DNA from 2 places in the Streptococcus sp. 32226D021BW genome. Region 1 is predicted to be linked to the other one. Evidence: predicted binding sites of a transcription regulator. Region 1 holds the regulator's gene; the other holds the start of a gene.

Region 1 (9,751 bases):
TGGTAAAAACTGCTCCCCATTTAAGATATGCCTTTTATGATCTTAATCAGGATGGTCAGAATGAACTGTTTATCGGATCTGAAAATACAGATGGGTCAGTATTTGTAAAGGGATTCTACGCGATTATTGATGGTCAAATTTCTTTGTTAGCAGAAAATTTTGTAGCTGGAGTTGGTGGTGGGAGAAGCGCCCTTGTCTTGTTCCAGAGTGGAGAATATGTTAGTTATGGATGGAGTTCAGGGACAGGAGATGCCGTAGGTACGCTTAATAAGTTAGATGCAAATGGTCAATTGATTGAGGGAGTCGAGCAAGATTTTCATATGAGAGATGAACTTGTTTCTGTTTTTGGAAAGACAGAGTCAGAAATTCTAGATCCTAATCAATTTGACTGGGAAGATTCTGAGTTTGATAGAGAGGAAACGGACACCAGCAGTTCAGATCAAACAGATAGTGTCCAGTCCATGAATTTGGAACAAATCCAAGCTGGAAATTTTGCTAGCTTGGAAGGTGACTGGGTCAATTCCCGTGGCGATCGAATAGAGATTGATAGTCAGGGGAATGTGGCTGTAAATGGTGGTGGCAATACTGCCTTTGTTGATGTACAAAATGCTAAGTTTGAAGGTGAAGTTCTTTTAGCAGGAATTACCAATCCAAATGCTATGGCTTCACCTACCATACCAACTTTGCTGATTCCAAAAGGGGTACAGAATACTTATGGATTGTTAGAAGGGCATAGCGATCAGACGGACACCAGCAAGGATAGGATTTTTACTACCCAGAGTGTCGCAACGACAGAAAGCTTTAGCCAAGGTGTCTTTTATCGAGTGGATGATTAGGAGAGATGGGATGAAAAAGAATAGAATGATATCAGGCTTACTTTTGGGAGCCAGCGTCTGCTTCTTGATGGCCTGTGGCAATCAGAAGCAAGAAACAACCTCGACTTCTGTATCGACGTCATCCTCTAGCTCGTCAAGCACCAGTTCCAGTACATCAACCACAACTACCTCTACATCAAGTAGTCAGGTCGGTTCTTGGGATGTTGGCAAGGCAGAGGCATTGAGAACGTTTGTGATTGACCAATGGGGGCCATCATTCTCGCCTCCCCAATACTATGTATCTTATGGACCAAGTCGTCAAGGTAACTTTTTTGGCGTGACCTTGCCCTCAGGTATTCTCAGTAGCCCGGAGCAACAAATGACGCCAGATTTTCTAGGAGAAACTCCTGATCTAGTTTGGAGTGAAACTGGTCAGGTAGAGGCAGGAAAAACAGCAGTAGTTGGGATCTATTCGGATATTGAAAATACAAAATTCCCAAGTGCCCATCTCTATCTCTTTACCATTAAGGATGGTCAGGCAATTGCTTGGATTACCGAGCAAAATCAAGGCAACCCAGAGAAGCGTTTGTATTTCCGACCGACTAAAAACCAGGAATTACAAGCTTTCTTTGAAAACTTGGTCCTCGGTGAAAGTTCAGCAGTAGCAACTGAAACTAGCTCGGCAACTGTTCCTAATATGTCTGTAGACACCAAGAATTTGACCGTCGAGCAGGCAGCTAATTGGGCCAAGGCACATGCTGCGACAAGATATGGCACACCATTTACTAGAGATGATTTTCTAGCACAGGTGGTTACAAATGTTCAGTCATCCGATGGATTGGTTTACATTGAGGTTAGAGAAGACCACAGCAGTCCAAATATGAAAGGGACAGATCCCAATGTTGCTCCATCAGCTGGTTTTTATAGGATCAATGCTAACGGTCAGTTGGAAAAAATGGATGTGGTAGCAGGAACCTATGCAGTAGTTGCTGAAACCTACTTTGAATAGAAAAAGTGCCGATTTTTGACGAATTTCTCTACTATTTTGCTTGAAAATAGACAGGTATTCTGATATACTAATAGAGTTGCTGTGCAACAAATACTCATCTCGGACCAATTGTGGTCTTGTTGCCGAAAGGTTGGGCTGCAAGTCGAAGTTCGGGAGAGGAGAAAAAACAAAAAGGAGAAATACTCATGGCAGTAATTTCAATGAAACAACTTCTTGAGGCTGGTGTACACTTTGGTCACCAAACTCGTCGCTGGAATCCTAAGATGGCTAAATACATCTTCACAGAGCGTAACGGTATCCACGTTATCGACTTGCAACAAACTGTAAAATTGGCTGACCAAGCTTACGAATTCATCCGTGACGCTGCAGCAAACGACGCAGTTATCTTGTTCGTAGGTACTAAAAAACAAGCTGCTGAAGCTGTTAAAGACGAAGCTATCCGCGCTGGTCAATACTTCATCAACCACCGTTGGTTGGGTGGAACTCTTACAAACTGGGGTACAATCCAAAAACGTATCGCTCGTTTGAAAGAAATCAACCGCATGGAAGAAGATGGAACTTTCGACGTGCTTCCTAAGAAAGAAGTAGCATTGTTGAACAAACAACGTGCTCGTCTTGAAAAATTCTTGGGCGGTATCGCTGACATGCCACGCATTCCAGACGTAATGTTCGTAGTTGACCCACACAAAGAGCAAATCGCTGTTAAAGAAGCTAAGAAATTGGGTATCCCAGTTGTAGCCATGGTTGACACAAACACAGATCCAGATGATATTGATGTTATCATCCCAGCTAACGATGACGCTATCCGCGCTGTTAAATTGATCACAGCTAAAATGGCTGACGCTATCATCGAAGGCAACCAAGGTGAAGACAGCGTAGCAGCAGTTGAAGCTGAATTGGCAGCTGAGCCAGCATCTACAGAATCAATCGAAGAATTGGTTGAAGTTGTAGAAGGAAAATAAGTAACGAAGGCGTTAAGAAAAGCGTTAGATTTATCTAAATCCTAGCTTTTTAGTCCGAGTACAATTCAACATTGTTATTAAAACAACAAAAACAATCCTAGAGGGGCAGGGCTGAGCCCGCTCCTCTATTTTATAAATACAAACAAGGAGAATAGACATGGCAGAAATTACAGCAGCTCTCGTTAAAGAATTGCGTGAAAAATCAGGTGCTGGCGTTATGGACGCGAAAAAAGCATTGGTTGAAACTGAAGGTGATATCGAAAAAGCGATTGAATTGCTTCGCGAAAAAGGTATGGCTAAGGCAGCTAAGAAAGCTGACCGTGTAGCGGCTGAAGGTTTGACAGGTGTTTACGTTGATGGTAACGTAGCAGCAGTTGTTGAAGTTAACGCTGAAACTGACTTTGTTGCGAAAAACGCTCAATTCGTTGAATTGGTAAACACTACTGCTAAAGTAATTGCAGAAGGTAAACCAGCTGACAACGAAGCAGCTCTTAAATTGGTTATGCCTTCAGGTGAAACCCTTGAAGAAGCATACGTAAACGCAACTGCAACAATCGGTGAGAAAATCTCATTCCGTCGCTTTGCTTTGGTTGAGAAAACAGATGCTCAAGCATTTGGTGCTTACCAACACAACGGCGGCCGTATCGGTGTTATCTCAGTAATCGACGGTGGTGACGAAACTCTTGCTAAACAAATCTCAATGCACATCGCTGCGATGAAACCAACTGTTCTTTCTTACACTGAGTTGGATGAGCAATTCGTTAAAGATGAGTTGGCACAAATCAACCACAAAATCGAACAAGACAACGAGAGCCGTGCAATGGTTGATAAACCAGCATTGCCACTCTTGCAATACGGTTCAAAAGCTCAGTTGACTGATGAAGTAATCGCAGCAGCTGAAGAAGCAATCAAAGCAGAATTGGCAGCAGAAGGCAAGCCAGAAAAAATCTGGGACAAAATCATCCCAGGTAAAATGGACCGCTTCTTGCTTGACAACACTCAAGTTGACCAAGCATACACACTTCTTGCTCAAGTTTACATCATGGACGACAGCAAAACAGTTGAAGCTTACTTGAACTCAGTAAACGCTTCAGTTGTAGAATTTGCTCGTTTCGAAGTAGGTGAAGGTATCGAGAAAGCTTCAAACGACTTTGAAGCAGAAGTTGCAGCTACTATGGCAGCAGCTCTTGGTAAATAATTGGTAGTCTTCATTTTATCTTTTATTACTTCGTTAACTCGCCTTGCCGTACTTCAGTACAGCCTACGGCTCGTTGCCTCGTACTAAAAGCAAACTGAAAAACTACTCGACAATTCAAGAACTTCCGAATGGGAGTTCTTTTCATATTGAGAGCTGTACTTCACGAATGTGACTTACTTTACAAGCTGTACGGCTCTTTCGAGGCGAACTTGGTTCGCACTATCTCCAGTCTTCAAAGGATTCCCAAACCTTTGAAGCGACTACTAAAAGCAAATTGAAAGCTTACTCGACAATTCAAGAACTTCCGAAAGGGAGTTCTTTTTTGGTAAAATCGGTCTTAGGGCGGATGTCGGATATGCTAGACTAGGTTATACTATTATCAATCCTAAATATTTTTCATAATCTCCTTAAAAAGCACCGGCCTTGTGGTCGGTGCTTTTGCTATCTGTCTAAAATGTAGGTGTTCCAGCTGGGTTTGTTTGGTTGTCGGAATTGGTCAGCTAAATGCATGGCGATAGGATCGCAGTCATCAGCCTCAAAGCTAATTTGCTCATACTGTTCAAATAGTTGGCAAATAACTGCTTGGATGAAGGAATCAAAGCTTTGTTCATCTTTTCCGCATACGTAGGCAATTTCATTGTTTTCTACGAAGGCACAATTTTCTGAGTCTGTATAAACTAGGTCAGGCAGATCCTTTTCAAAGTCTTCTTGACTGGCAGTCCAAGGGTTGATGTCTTGGTGGACTGTTTGATAGTGGTCAAAGATTTGCTGACAGGCTATTTGATAAGGTGCGGTGCCTTTGCGGACTATACTTATGTTGGATGTGCCTGTTTGACTGAGATAGTCTTGCTTGGTCACTTCGAACTCATAACATTTCCGTTTGAAGACAAAGCCTGCTGCGGTGAGGAAATGGATTCTTTCCTGCTCTGCAGAGGAGAGCATAACTTGAAGAGTTTTTCCGCCTAAGTAAGTTTGTAAGGACTGGAAGAGCTGCTCTGCTATGGTCCAATCGTAATCGACCAAAGCCAGTCGCAGATAGATATTGGTCTGGTGGTAGGGATTTTGGTAGCTGTGAATCTTGCCGAGTGGTCTTCCTTGATAAGAGATGTGGAAGATGTTGGCCTGGTAGGAAATGTCTAGCATTAGCCTTGAATAAAAGCCGCAATCTCTTCTTCCGTCATGCTGGAGTCGCAGCGGACTTGGACTCCAGTAGGTTTAGCGACCAAGAGACCAGGTACGGTAGGAACTTGGTAGTGATCGCGGAGGGCCTGAAGTTCAGGGCTGACTTGGCTAGAGTCGAGGAAGTGAACAGTCACTTGCTTGTCTTGGGCGACCTTGTGGAGTTTTGGTGCGAAGCGGTTGCAGTAAGGACAGGTTGCTCGTCCGATGAAGAGAACAGCCTCCTCTTTGGCAGCTAGAAGGTTCTGTGCCTGCTCCACAGTCACACTTGTAAAGTCTTGAATGTAATCTTGAAAGTTCATGGTATAAGATGTAAAGGGCCTTAAGTGGACACAGAAAAATAGGGAACAGAACGTCGCAAGCGTCTAGTTCTCGTATATCTTTTTGGCTCAGTCCCTAGTCCGTATTCAGTTCAACCAAATACGGAAGCCCTAGTCCTTTCTGTTTTTTTTTCTTTTATTATAGGATAAAGCAGAGCAGATTTCAAAAAGTAGCTACGTTTGTGTGGAAGTGAGGCTTTCGCTTTCAAAATGTAAACAAAAATAGTATAATGGTCAAAGATAGTCAAAGAAAGAGGCGATACTATGGCGATGAAAAATACATCGGATTATATAGAAGAGCATATCAAAGCCATCTTGGACCAAGTTAGTGTAGCTGAGTTGCGTCGAAGTGAATTGGCCAGTCGGTTTGAGGTGGTTCCTAGCCAGATAAATTATGTCATCAAGACACGATTTACAGCCAGTCGTGGCTATATTGTCGAGAGCAAGCGGGGTGGCGGTGGCTACATCCGTATTGGTCGAATTACCTTTTCAGACAAGCATGAACTGGTCCATGATTTATTAAACAATATGGGCGAACAATTGTCTGCGACGGTCTATGCAGATATTCTGCAGTTGCTGTTTGATGAAGGATTGATGACAGAAAGAGAGGGCAATCTTTTTCTGGCAACTGGTTCGGATGAGGTATTGGGTAAGGATGCAGCAAGCATTCGTGCTCGAATGATGCGTCAAATTTTACGACGTTTAGATAGGAAAGAGGATTAATTCATGAAGATTTCAACTGGTTTACAAAGGGTGTTTGAAGATGCCCAGTTGGTCGCCCAACGCTATGCCTGTGACTATTTAGAAACCTGGCATATTCTCCTGTCCTTTGTCATCAATCATGATACGGTTGCAGGAGCTGTTTTAGCAGAGTATCCAGTTTCTATTTCTGATTATGAGCATGCGACCTTTGTTGTGACAGATAAGGTCTATCGTGAAGAATTGGATCATTTGCATATTTTGCCATCTTCTAAACGTTTGGATGAAACAGCTAGTTTGGCCAAGAAAATTGCAGAGGTTGTTAAAGCCAAGGAATTAGGTACGGAACATTTATTTATGGCTTTGCTTTTGGATAAGCGTTCGACTGCTAGTCAGATTTTGGATAAAGTCGGTTTTCATTTTGAGGACTCAGATGATAAGATTCGTTTTTTAGATCTACGTAAAACCTTGGAAACACGTGCAGGCTTTACAAAGGAAGACTTGAAATCTATCCGCAGTATCATGAAGGGTGGGAAAAACAAGCCAACCAATGCGGGACAGATGATGGGGATGCCTCAGCCACAGAGTGGAGGATTGGAAGACTATACCCGTGATTTGACTGCACTAGCCCGAGAAGGCAAGATGGAACCTGTTATTGGCCGGGATGCTGAAATTTCACGGATGATTCAAATCTTGTCCCGAAAGACCAAGAATAATCCTGTCCTAGTAGGTGATGCGGGTGTCGGAAAAACAGCACTCGCTTTGGGTCTGGCCCAACGTGTCGCTTCAGGTGATGTGCCTGTTAGCCTATCTAAGATGCGGGTACTAGAACTTGATTTGATGAATGTGATTGCAGGCACTCGTTTCCGTGGTGACTTCGAAGAGCGGATGAACAATATCATCAATGACATCGAAGAAGATGGTCAGGTGATACTCTTCATCGATGAGCTGCATACCATTATGGGGTCTGGTTCAGGGATTGATTCAACTCTGGATGCGGCCAATATCCTCAAGCCAGCCCTGGCTCGCGGAACTCTTCGGACAGTTGGGGCGACGACTCAAGATGAGTACCAAAAGCATATCGAAAAAGATGCGGCCTTGGCACGTCGTTTTGCCAAAGTGATGATTGAAGAGCCGACTGTGGAAGATAGCATTGCCATTTTGTCTGGTCTAAAAGGGACTTTTGAGAAATACCACAGGGTCCGTATTGGAGATAGGGCTGTTGAGACTGCTGTAACCTACGCTAAGCGGTATTTGACCAGTAAAAACCTGCCAGATTCAGCAATCGATTTGCTAGATGAAGCCAGTGCAACCGTGCAAAATCGTATAAAAGGCCAAGTCTTAGAAACTGGTTTGACAAGTATTGATAAGGCACTGATGGCTAAAAAATATAAAACCGTGAGTAAGCTATTGTTTGAGGCTAAGGAAGCAACCAAAGCTAGTCAAATCTATGATGTAGAAGTGACGGAAGAAGATATCTTAGAAACCCTCAGTCGTCTGTCTGGTATTCCAGTGACCAAGCTCAGCCAGTCAGATGCCAAGAAGTATTTGAATTTGGAAGCCGCATTACACCAGCGTGTCATTGGGCAGGAAGAAGCCATTTCTGCAGTCAGCAGGGCTATCCGTCGTAATCAGTCGGGTATTCGGACAGGGCGCAGACCGATTGGTTCCTTCATGTTCTTAGGACCGACTGGGGTCGGTAAGACGGAGTTGGCTAAGGCGCTGGCAGAGGTTCTCTTTGATGATGAGTCAGCTCTGATACGCTTTGACATGTCTGAATACATGGAGAAATTCGCAGCCAGCCGTCTAAATGGTGCCCCTCCAGGCTATGTTGGCTATGAAGAGGGTGGCGAATTGACGGAGAAAGTCCGCAACAAACCTTATTCTGTTCTTCTCTTTGACGAGGTTGAGAAAGCCCATCCAGATATTTTCAATGTTCTCTTGCAGGTCTTGGATGATGGTGTCTTGACAGACAGTAAGGGACGCAAGGTGGATTTCTCCAATACCATCATTATCATGACCTCAAACCTTGGAGCGACAGCCCTTCGTGATGATAAGACAGTTGGTTTTGGTGCCCTTGATTTGTCTAAGGACCACAAGGAAGTGGAGAAACGCATTTTTGAGGAATTGAAAAAGGCCTACCGTCCTGAATTTATCAACCGTATCGATGAAAAAGTGGTCTTCCATAGTTTGACTGAAACCGATATGCATGATGTTGTCAAGGTCATGGTCAAATCCTTGCTTGCGGTAACAGCTGAGAAAGATATTACTCTCAAACTTCAGCCGTCAGCCCTTAAGTTATTGGCTAAACAAGGGTACGACCCAGAAATGGGAGCCCGTCCGCTGCGTAGACTCTTGCAGACCAAGTTGGAAGACCCGTTGGCAGAGATGTTGCTCCGTGGGGAGTTGCCAACTGGTTCAACCTTGAAGATTGGGGTTAAGGGCGAAGAGCTCAAGTTTGATGTGGTCAAATAGGTGGAAAAATGCTAGAACTAAGACTGCTTTTAGAAGCAGATTGTGAGGACTTTATCTGCCGCAAAAAAATAGTTTTCGGATGTGAAAGGTAAGGTATGAAACAAACCGTAGCAGTCGTTTTCGGAACCTTTGCTCCCATGCACAAGGGGCACTTGGATTTGATTGAACGAGCAAAGTTGGCTTGTGGTCAAGTTTGTGTGGTGGTTTCAGGATATGACAAGGATCGTGGGGATAGGATAGGTTTGGATCTGACTAAACGTTTTCAATTTGCTCAAGAGCAGTTTAAGAAAGATGATTTGGTGAGAGTTTATGCGCTTGATGAAACCGACTTGCCAGCCTATCCTGATGGTTGGGACCTTTGGCTAGAACGCCTGCTTGCTTTGTTGGACTTGTCTGAAAATCAAGTGCCAGTCTTCTATGTGTCTGAGGAAGAATACGCTCAGGAACTGCATAGGCGAGGTTATCAAGCTCATTATAGTCCTAGAAGATTTGGTATTTCAGCCACCCTCATTCGTGAGTATCCTCAACAATATCAGGCTTACATTGCCCCTGCCTTTCTTGCCTTTTTTGGAAAGGAAGCCATGTAAAACAGTATGGAAAAAACGCATAAAATCAGGTCATAACCTTGGTTTTATGCGTTTTTTATCACTGATTTTTACAGAAATCCCATGTATTTTAACGAACGTTCGGAAATGACTTGTATATGTACAAGAAAATACAATTTTTTTTGACTATTTTAATTTTATTTGTTACTATATACTCATCAAAAAAAGGAGGTGGTTCTTATGAAAAAAAATCTTTTGAAAAAAACTATCACTTGTTTTATTTGCTTGTTTACTGTATTGATTACAGTTATGTCATCAATGTCATCTGTTCAGGCTGCTAGTCGGATTGAAACACCTATCGAAACTAGGTCTATTCATGACTCAAACCTTGAAGGTGGTGGTAGATTAACTTATATAAATCTATCAGGATTTTCAAATAGATTTGGAACAGCAGCATCTGGTAGAGCTGGAACCTATTATGGTGCAAGGGGAACCTATCTCATTAGAGATTATGGAGTTAATTCTGGAGCAGGTGGACACGGCGGCAGC
Region 2 (9,751 bases), on a different contig from region 1:
TTCCACAAAAAAGCGAGTAGACTAAACCTCGACTACTCACTCATTTCACCATTAAATAATTGGTTCCTCTTCCCGCCACAAGCTACCAACGAAATTTTGATCTAGCTCCTTAATATAGGAAGGAAGAACCTTCTTAACAAATTTTTCCTTTTTTAATTTTTGGATGATAAGCTCAGACTGATCCTTATCCATATAAATCAGAACATAACGCAATTTCTTTGAATGATAATGGATATCTCCGTACTGATTTAGCTTTCTAGCATCTCGATTGTAATGCAAATACACAGTCAGGCAGGTCCGTTCTCTCTTCTCAAACATGATTTCTCCTCTAAAACTTCTCTTGTTTTATTATACCTTTTTCAGAGGAAAATGAAAAGGTCAAACTTAGCGGAATGGAAAAAGGAGGCTCAAACGCCTCCTCATCAGCTTATTTGGCTTTCGTATTGTCCATAATTTGGTCAATAAATCCGTAAGCTAGTGTTTCTTCTGCTGTCATCCAGTAATCGCGTTCGGCATCCTTGTGGATTTGTTTCACTGTTTTACCTGAATTGTCAGCCAAGATTTTTTCTAATTTGTTACGGGTTTTGAGCAAGTGTTCTGCAGCGATGGCCATATCCGTTTGCTGAGTACCGCCACCAGTTCCACCCATTGGCTGGTGAATCATGTATTCCGCATTTGGCAACATGAAACGTTTGCCTTTGGCACCACTTGAAGCGATAATTGTACCCATGCTAGCTGCTGTTCCCATAACGATTGTTTGTACATCAGCCTTGATAAAATTCATCGTATCTACAATAGCTAGACCAGCTGACACAGATCCACCAGGTGTATTTACATAAAGGTAAATATCTTTGGTTGGGTCTTGGGCATCAAGGAAAAGCAACTGGGCAATGATAGAATTTGCCATATTATCCTCAACTGGTCCTGTCAGCATGATAATACGATCTTTCAATAGGCGTGAGTAAATATCATACGAACGTTCACCACGGCTAGTTTGTTCAATAACTACTGGAATCATACGAATCCTCCTTTATTTCAATAACAAGTATGAACCCATTATATAGAATTAGTCAAAATTGGTCAAATAAAAACCACGATTTCTGGAAATCAAAAAGAAACCAGCACAGCTGATTTCTCAAATACATTATTTTGTACCGAACAAGCGGTCCCCAGCGTCACCAAGACCTGGAACAATGTAGCCTTTTTCATTGAGTTTTTCATCCAAAGCTGCCGTGTAGATATCAATATCTGGATGAGCTTCTTGAAGAGCTTTGACTCCTTCTGGAGCTGAAACTAGGGCAACAAATTTGATATTTGAAGCGCCACGTTTTTTCAAGGAATCAACAGCCAAGATTGCTGAACCACCTGTGGCAAGCATTGGGTCAACTACAAAAATATGGCGTTGGTCGATATCTTCTGGTAATTTCACAAGGTATTCAACTGGTTGAAGGGTCTCTTCATCACGATACATACCGATGTGACCAACCTTAGCTGCTGGTACCAAGCTTAGCAAACCATCGACCATCCCAACACCTGCACGAAGGATTGGTACAATGGCCAATTTCTTACCAGCAATTTGCTTTTGAACCGTCTTGGTAATTGGTGTTTCAATTTCCACATCTTCTAATGGTAAGTCACGCAAAACTTCGTAACCCATAAGCATGGCAATCTCATTTACCAACTCACGAAAATCCTTTGTAGAAGTCGATGTACGACGAAGGATTGACAACTTATGCTGAATGAGTGGGTGTGAAATAACTTGGAATTTACCCATGATGATAAAACCTCTCTTTTTTGTTTTTTCTATTTTACCAAAAAATTCGGAAAAATGCTTGGGAAATGAAAAGAAGTACTACTTATTTTTTGAAAACGATAGCTTCGTAAGGTCTCAATACAGACTTATCAAAAATTACTTTATTATCGTAATTATGCATAAACAAGGAATAGTCCTCAAGTGATAAGGCGTACGCTTGCTCTTCACTTGTGAAATTAACTAAAATAATGAAATTATCTTCTTCATCATATTTTCGATAGGCCATTACTAAGTTGTTCCCTGTCTCCATCACTTCATATTTTCCTTCAGACATACAAGGATACTCTTTCCGAAGAGCAATCAATTTTTGATAAGTATAGAACAGCGAATTTTTATCTGCAAGTGCTTTCTCAACGTTGATGTCTTTGACAGTATCTCCCAAAGCCAGCCAGGCTTGACCTGTACTGAAGCCTGCTCCTTCTGCTCCTGTCCATTGCATTGGACGGCGAGCATTATCACGACCTTTGGCATTAATAGCAGTAATCAATTCCTCCTTGGTGAAGCCATTTTCAATCCGTTCCGCATACATGCGACGTGTTTCAATATCATCCGCTTGGCTAATATCCGTAATCGATGTATTAATCATACCAATTTCCTCACCTTGGTAGATATAAGGTGTCCCTGACATAAAATGAAGATAAATAGCCAACATTTTACCACTTAGTTCACGAAATGCTGGTCGATCATCACCGAAGCGAGAAATGGCACGAGGTAAATCATGGTTATTCCAGAAAAGTGAGTTCCAACCTTTACCAACCAGTTCAGTCTGCCATTTGGATAGAACCTTATGCAAACGAGCTGGATCAAGCGGTGCCAAATCCCACTTTTCTTTTCCTTCCTGCTGATCCAGTCCGACATGTTCAAATTGGAAAATCATCGAAAATTCTTTTCGGTCAGGATGCGAATATAACTGAGCATTTTCTGGATTGGCACTCCATGTCTCCCCAACAGTCACTAAGTCGTATGCACCAAAAGTTTTCTCATTTAATTCCTGAATAAGAGGATGAAGAGTCGGTCCATCGGCTGTAATTAATTTTTCCGGTTCTTTTCCAATCAAATCAATAACATCTAGCCTGAAACCGCCAACACCTTTTTCAATCCAAAAATTGATCATGTCCCAGATTTCTTGTTTCAGAGCAGGATTTTTCCAGTTCAGATCTGGTTGCTTAACAGAGAATTGGTGGAGGTAGTATTTGTTCAGATGTGGAACGTATTCCCAAGCAGAGCCTGAGAAGGTCGAGCGTAATTCATTCGGTTCATCAGCCCAAACATAATAGTCATAATAAGGATTATCTGGACCTTTGAGGGCTTCTTGAAACCAGAAGTGTTCATCCGAGGTATGATTGAGCACCAAATCCATGATTATTTTAATATTACGCTTATGGCCTTCTGCAATCAGCTCTTCCATATCTTCCATGGTCCCAAATTCGGGAGCAATTCCCTGGTAGTCACTGATGTCGTAACCATTGTCATCCATGGGGGACTGATAAACAGGACTGAGCCAAATAGCATCAATTCCTAGCTCGTGAAGATAATCTAATCGGCTGATAATCCCTCGAATATCCCCTACTCCATCTCCATTTGAATCTTGAAAGCTACGAGGATAAATTTGGTAAATGACGGACTTCTTCCACCAATCTGTTTTTTGTATTTCTGACATTTGATTGATCCTTTCTGCACAATCTAATTTACGCAAGAAAAAGGGGAATCCCCCTCTTTCTATATAATCATATTATAATTTAATTGTAGTAATTTTGCCCTCTTCAATTTCAACAATTTCAAAGGATTTTTCTTTTAGGTTAGCTGTTAGGCGAGCAGACACCCCTGCATCTTGATTATCCCAGAAAATTTCCATACTTGTTTCATCCAGCATCTTAACGGAGAACTCTCCGTCGAAAGCTGGACTTGTATTGCGGAATTTAAGGAGTTTGAACAAGGATTGTACCACAGGACGTTGCACTTCCTGCTCAATTTCTTCTAAATCATAGTAATGGCGATTGATATTGCGGCCTTCCTTGCTTGATTCTAAAAGTTCAATATCATTTTCGCCTGCTAGCAAACCAACATAGTAAATTTGTGGAATACCTGGTGCAAAACATTGGAGAACACGCGCTAATAGGTAAGCTTGATCGTTATTGCCAAGGGCAGAATAATAAGTACAGTTAATTTGATAAATATCCAAATTATTATAGGCTTCGGTACTATAAATTTTCTTGACATTGGCACCTTGTGCATACAAGGCTTCACGCGTTTCCTCCGTCTCCTCATCCGTCAGCAAATCCTTAACATCCACAACACCGATTCCATCATGTGTATCAAGAGTTGTAAATTGCTTGCGAGGGCAAATCTCCATCCAGTGTACCAGACGATTGACATGACCGGAATACAAAGCGTGGAGAACCAGCATTGGCAAGGCAAAGTCATAAACATAATAATCTTGCTCGGCAATTTTCTGCTGAATGGTATAGTGTTCATGAATTTCTGGTAAGATTTCCACATCTTTTGGCGCCAATAACTGACGTGGAAAATGGAGCATTTCCCAAATATCAGGCTCCACAAAGAAACAGTTGGTTCCGATTTTTTTATTGGCATAAGCAAAGGCGTCCAAACGAATAATCGAAGCACCATGCTCTGCCAACTGTTCCAAATTTTCTTGGATGAACCGGCGTGTTGTCTCTGTAGTCACATCCAAGTCAATCTGTTGCTCATCAAAGGTACACCATACCTTCTCCTCACTACCATCAGCGAATGTTGCAATTCGATATGGAGCACGAGGTTTACGCTTATAGATTAAATCAACATCTTCTTGCGTTGGCTCACCATTTGGCCAAAAGTTTTTATAGCGAATAAACAAATCCGCATAAGCTGATTCATCTTTCTTTTCAAGAAAATCAAGGAAATATGGAGATTTTGCAGAAATATGATTGATCATAAAATCGAACATCAGATAGTAGTCCTTACTCAATGCTTCAATATCTGACCAGTCTCCAAATGCAGGATCTACCTTTGTATAATCCATTGGTGCAAACCCACGGTCACCTGATGATGGGAAAAACGGCAGAATATGGATACCTCCCACAACATCCTTTAACGGTCCCTCTAGAACTTTTTTCAAATCCTTGAGATTCTTGCCTAAACTATCCGAATAGGTAATTAACATAGCTTGGTTTTTAATTTTCATTGACACTCTCCTTTGTAAGCCTTTTCTTTTGTGTTTTTTAGAAAAGGTTGAACAAGTCAACCTTTGTAATTATTTGACAGAACCACTTGTCATACCTGAAATAATATGTTTCTGGAAGACAAGGTATACCAATAAGATTGGGATAATCCCCACCACATAGGAGGCAAATGATGGACCATAGTCACTAAAATACATACCTTGGTAATTGTATTGGAAAAGTGGCAAGGTCCACATGCTTTGATCACGGTTCAATACTAGTAAAGGCAAGAGGAAATCGTTCCAGACCCAGAGGGCATTGATAATCAAAACGGTTGCATGCATAGGTTTCATGAGTGGGAAAATGATTTTCCAATACATAGTAAATTTATCACAACCGTCAATAGCTGCCGCCTCATCCATTTCTTCAGGAACAATGGTCTTAATATAGCCAACATAGAGGAAGAGGGCCTGAGGAACTGCATAGGTCAAATATAGAATAATCAAACCGACAATATTGTTCAAACCAAGGCTTGACATTAATTTGGTCATTGGGAGCATAATCACTTGGAAAGGTACAAAAATCCCAATAATCAAGAAAAAGTAGATAAAGTTAAACACTGTCTGGCGTTTCATTTGACGGGCTACGGCGAAAGCTGCCATTGGAATAACAAGTAGAATCAAGCCAATTGCTACAATCGTAATCAAGGCTGAATTACCAAAATATTGTACAATCCCATCATTAAACAGGCGTTCATAGTTGCTCAATGTAAACTCTTGTGGCAAACCAAAGAAATTTCCTGTAATTTCCTTTGTTGGTTTAAAAGAACTGATAATGGTTACCAATAGTGGAATAAACATGAACAATATCCCACTAAAGAGAACTAAGTAAACCCACCAATTTTTCTGTTTGTGCTTGTTCATATTTACTCTCCTATACTTCAAATTTCTTAGAAATCTTCATCTGAATCAATGAAATCACAATGATAAAGATAAAGAGGACCACCGCTAAAGCATTCGCATACGAAAACTTATTATCAACAAAGGCATAGTTATAGACTAGTAAACCAAGTGATTCTGTCTTGCCATCTGGGCCACCACTTGTCAGTGCAAAGATAAGGTCAAATGCTGTCAAACCTGACTTCATTGCCAAGATGAAAACCATACTGATAGATGGTAATAAGAACGGAAGTTCAATATTGAAAAATTGTTGAGAACGAGTAGCTCCATCGATTGCAGCTGCTTCTTTCACATCTTCTGGAATACTCTGTAAACCTGATAAGAAAATGATAACTGGCATAGCCAAACCTTGCCATAGTGCCACAAAAATCACTGCTGGGATAACAGTATTCTCCTGTACCAACAAGTTTTCCATCAACCAATCGATACGGAGGATTTCTCCAATCTGTGTAAAACCATAGTTGAATAATTGAACAAAAATCAAGCCTAAAGTAACGGTTGAAAGTACCGCAGGGAAGAAATACCATGTTCTAAAGAAACCAACCGCCTTTATCTTACGATTAAGCAAGGTAGCCAACCAGATTCCGATAACTATTTCTCCAATGACCAAACCAATGGTGAAGATAATGGTAAAAGTCATAGACGTATAAAAATCAGGATTTTTTAAAATATCTAAGTAATTCTGAATACCGATTAGTTTGAAATCAGATGTCAATCCATTCCAATCCGTCAAGCTATAATAGATACCTGTAAATAGGGGATAGAAGAAAAAGATTAACTGTAGGCCAATTGGTATGGCAACAAATAGATAGGGCCAATATTTGGCAATAAAACCTTTTTGATTCATCATGGTACTCCTTTTTTCTAAAATATAGTTGCTTAGGGTCAGTTTGAATGGAGTAGTTAGGGGATTTTCAAACCAACCCTAAGCAACTATAAAGAAGAGCTAGGCTAATCTAGCCCTCCTTATAGTTTTCTTGTCTTATTTTTTCATCGGATCAAAGAATGCATTTAGTTTCTTAACTAATTCTGTAGAATTTGGATTTTTCACTGCTTCTACTGTAATATTCCAGAATTCTTCCTCTGATTCCCATTCAGATTGCAACCAAACTACATGTTTGTCAGTGAAAGCATATTGTGTAACTCCAGCTGTTTCTTCAAACTTACCTTCTGTATCTACACCTTCAACTGAAGTTGGTGAGCCATCTACATCATAGTATTTTTGCATCACTTCTGGACGAGAGAGGTATTCTAGGAATTTTTTAGATTCCTCTGGGTGCTCTGTATCTGCAGAAATAGATAGAGCAAGGTCAGCTGCACCGATGGTATAGTCGCCGCCTTCTTTATCACCAGGGAATGTAAACATACCATATTCAAATTCTGGTTCTTGTTGATTTACAGCTGTAGCTGCCCATGTACCTTGTGGAAGCATGAGAGCATCGCCTGCTGCAAAGGCTGCCACCGCATCTGCATAGAGCGCGCCTGTTGCCCCTTTTTGTCCATTGTCTGTCAACAGTTGCAAGCGTTCTAAGACAGCTTTTGTTGTAGCATCATCTTGAATCGCTCCCTTTGCACTACGAATCAGAATATCTTCTGCACCATCAAATCCACCCGCAACAGTTACCCAAGCTAACTGATGATATCCGTTCAAGGACCAAGCATCGTTCAATGAAAGGGCAAATGGGGCTGCACTGCCATCAGCCTTGATTTTGTCTACCAAAGCCACAAATTCTGCATAGGTAGTTGGAACTTCGAGACCTAATTCTTTGAACTTATCTTTATTATAGTAAATACCATAGGCATTTGCTGTCAAAGGAAGGGTGTAATTTTTTTCATTAACAAGATATGGCGTTACAGCACCATCTTTTAGATGACTGAGACCTGCATCATCTCCAATTTCTAGGAAACGACCATCCGCTGCGTATGCTTTGAAGTCCGCATTTTGTGGATAAATGTTGATCACATCTGGCGCTTCATTGTTGGCCATACGGGTTTTCAAAACAGTTCCTGCATCTGGTACATTTGAAAATTTAACATCAATCGTAGGATTTTCTTTTTCAAATTCATCAATAATTTCCTGCAGAGTAGCCTGCATTTCAGGTTTTTGTGAGAAATATTCTATTTCTACCTTATCGCTACTACTTGCATTCCCACAAGCAACCAAAAAGCTGGCAAAAGCACAAACCGATGCACATTTTAAAAATGTTTTCATTTTCATTATAAAATCCTCCTAGATTTTGTTAAAAATATATTGTACACTATAATAATCTTTTTGAACATGTGGCATTGTAAGACCAATGTTCATCAACTCATCCCCGTAGAATGTTTCTCCCAATTGAGGGCATTCATATAAGGCATCTGGGTCAAGTCCTTTTAATTGAACTTGTAAAAGCGGAGCTTCTGATTGAGCTAGTATTTTGACAAATGTAAATACTGCTTGACTTTTATCTTTGTTCACATAGTTTGCAGCCCATGTATTGCTTGTTTTTTTCAAGCGATAGAGCAAGCCTTCCTGAACTGTTGAGCGAATGGACTTGAAGGTTTGAATTTGTTGACGAATTTCATCCAATTCCACTTGAGAAAGTTTCGTTAAATCCAGCTCGTACCCAAAGGCTCCTCCCATCATGGCGACATTCCCACGAGTTGCAAGCGGTGTAATGCGACCGACTTGGTGGTTTGGAACAGCTGACACATGTGCTCCCATAGAAGAGGCAGGTAAAATTAAACTCGTTCCTTCTTGAATGGAAAGGCGACCGATCGCATCTGTATTATCACTAGCCCAAGCCTGTGGCATATAGAAGAGCAACCCGAGGTCATTTCGACCACCGCCACCAGCACAGGATTCAAATAAGATGTCTGGAAAACGCTTGGTTAGAGTATCCAGCACTCGATAGAGTCCTAAGATATAGCGATGATGAAATTCAAATCGTTGATGATTTGCATAAACAGGTGACATACTGGTGATATTCCGATTCATATCCCATTTTACATAGCTGATTGGAGCTGATTCCAATATGCTTGAGACCGAATCAATAATATAATCACAAACTTCTGACTTAGATAAATCCAAGACCAGTTGCTCACGACTGTAAATTGGTTGTCTTCCGTCAATTTGAATGGCCCAGTCTGGATGTTCCCTATAAAGATCACTATCAACTGAAATCATTTCCGGTTCAAACCACAGACCAAATTCCATACCAAGTTGGTTGATTCTGTCTGCAAGACCATTTAAGCCATTTGGCAATTTCTCCAAATTGACTTTCCAATCGCCTAATGAACTCTCATCATTGTTTCGTTTACCAAACCAGCCGTCATCCAGTACAAAGAGTTCGACTCCTACTTGGCTAGCCGTTTTAGCCAGTTCTACAATCTTATCTTCAGTAAAGTCAAAATATGTTCCTTCCCAGTTGTTAATGAGAATTGGTCGTTCTTGATGACTAAACTTCGGAGTTACAAGATGATTTTTGATGAACTCATGACTGTCTTGTGTCATTCCCGTCAAGCCTTTATCAGTGAATGATAAGAGTACTTCAGGTGTCTGGAAACTAGAATGATTGCTTAACTCCCAACTAAATTGTTCATCATTTAATCCCATACCCCAACGACATGTCTCTAGTGGTGTTACCTCAACAAATCCAGCGAAATTTCCACTATAAACTAATTGAGCAGCATAGACATGACCACTATCTTCGGTTGTTGTTGGATCCGCCAACGCTAGGAAAGGTGTTTTTGAATGACTTGAGGCACCACGAATACTTCCAATAGAAAATTTTCCTTTGGTTAATGGTGTTTGTGTCCACTCTTTCTCGTAAGCATAACGC

What was found. Region 1 encodes CtsR, which represses protease genes until heat stress. Its sites were predicted from a motif close to TTGGTCAAAAAAGGTCAAANA; they were not measured.
Region 2: a site for CtsR is predicted at 1,067-1,087, ahead of ACEE44_RS09200 (ATP-dependent Clp protease proteolytic subunit). Genes of this name have one in related genera too.

What each region holds. Positions count from the first base shown of each region.
Region 1 is NZ_JBPPVC010000004.1:90,475-100,225, reverse strand. It holds gene ACEE44_RS04030 (DUF6287 domain-containing protein) at 1-836, shown strand, start outside; gene ACEE44_RS04025 (DUF4767 domain-containing protein) at 847-1,824, shown strand; gene rpsB (30S ribosomal protein S2) at 2,010-2,786, shown strand; gene tsf (translation elongation factor Ts) at 2,944-3,984, shown strand; gene ACEE44_RS04010 (GNAT family acetyltransferase) at 4,426-5,127, opposite strand; gene ACEE44_RS04005 (thioredoxin domain-containing protein) at 5,127-5,465, opposite strand; gene ACEE44_RS04000 (CtsR family transcriptional regulator) at 5,748-6,206, shown strand; gene ACEE44_RS03995 (ATP-dependent Clp protease ATP-binding subunit) at 6,210-8,657, shown strand; gene ACEE44_RS03990 (adenylyltransferase/cytidyltransferase family protein) at 8,753-9,244, shown strand; gene ACEE44_RS03985 (hypothetical protein) at 9,443-9,751, shown strand, end outside.
Region 2 is NZ_JBPPVC010000016.1:24,469-34,219, reverse strand. It holds gene ACEE44_RS09205 (DUF2129 domain-containing protein) at 52-318, opposite strand; gene ACEE44_RS09200 (ATP-dependent Clp protease proteolytic subunit) at 428-1,018, opposite strand; gene upp (uracil phosphoribosyltransferase) at 1,145-1,774, opposite strand; gene ACEE44_RS09190 (glycoside hydrolase family 13 protein) at 1,857-3,473, opposite strand; gene gtfA (sucrose phosphorylase) at 3,546-4,994, opposite strand; gene ACEE44_RS09180 (carbohydrate ABC transporter permease) at 5,064-5,894, opposite strand; gene ACEE44_RS09175 (carbohydrate ABC transporter permease) at 5,905-6,777, opposite strand; gene ACEE44_RS09170 (extracellular solute-binding protein) at 6,913-8,148, opposite strand; gene ACEE44_RS09165 (alpha-galactosidase) at 8,161-9,751, opposite strand, start outside.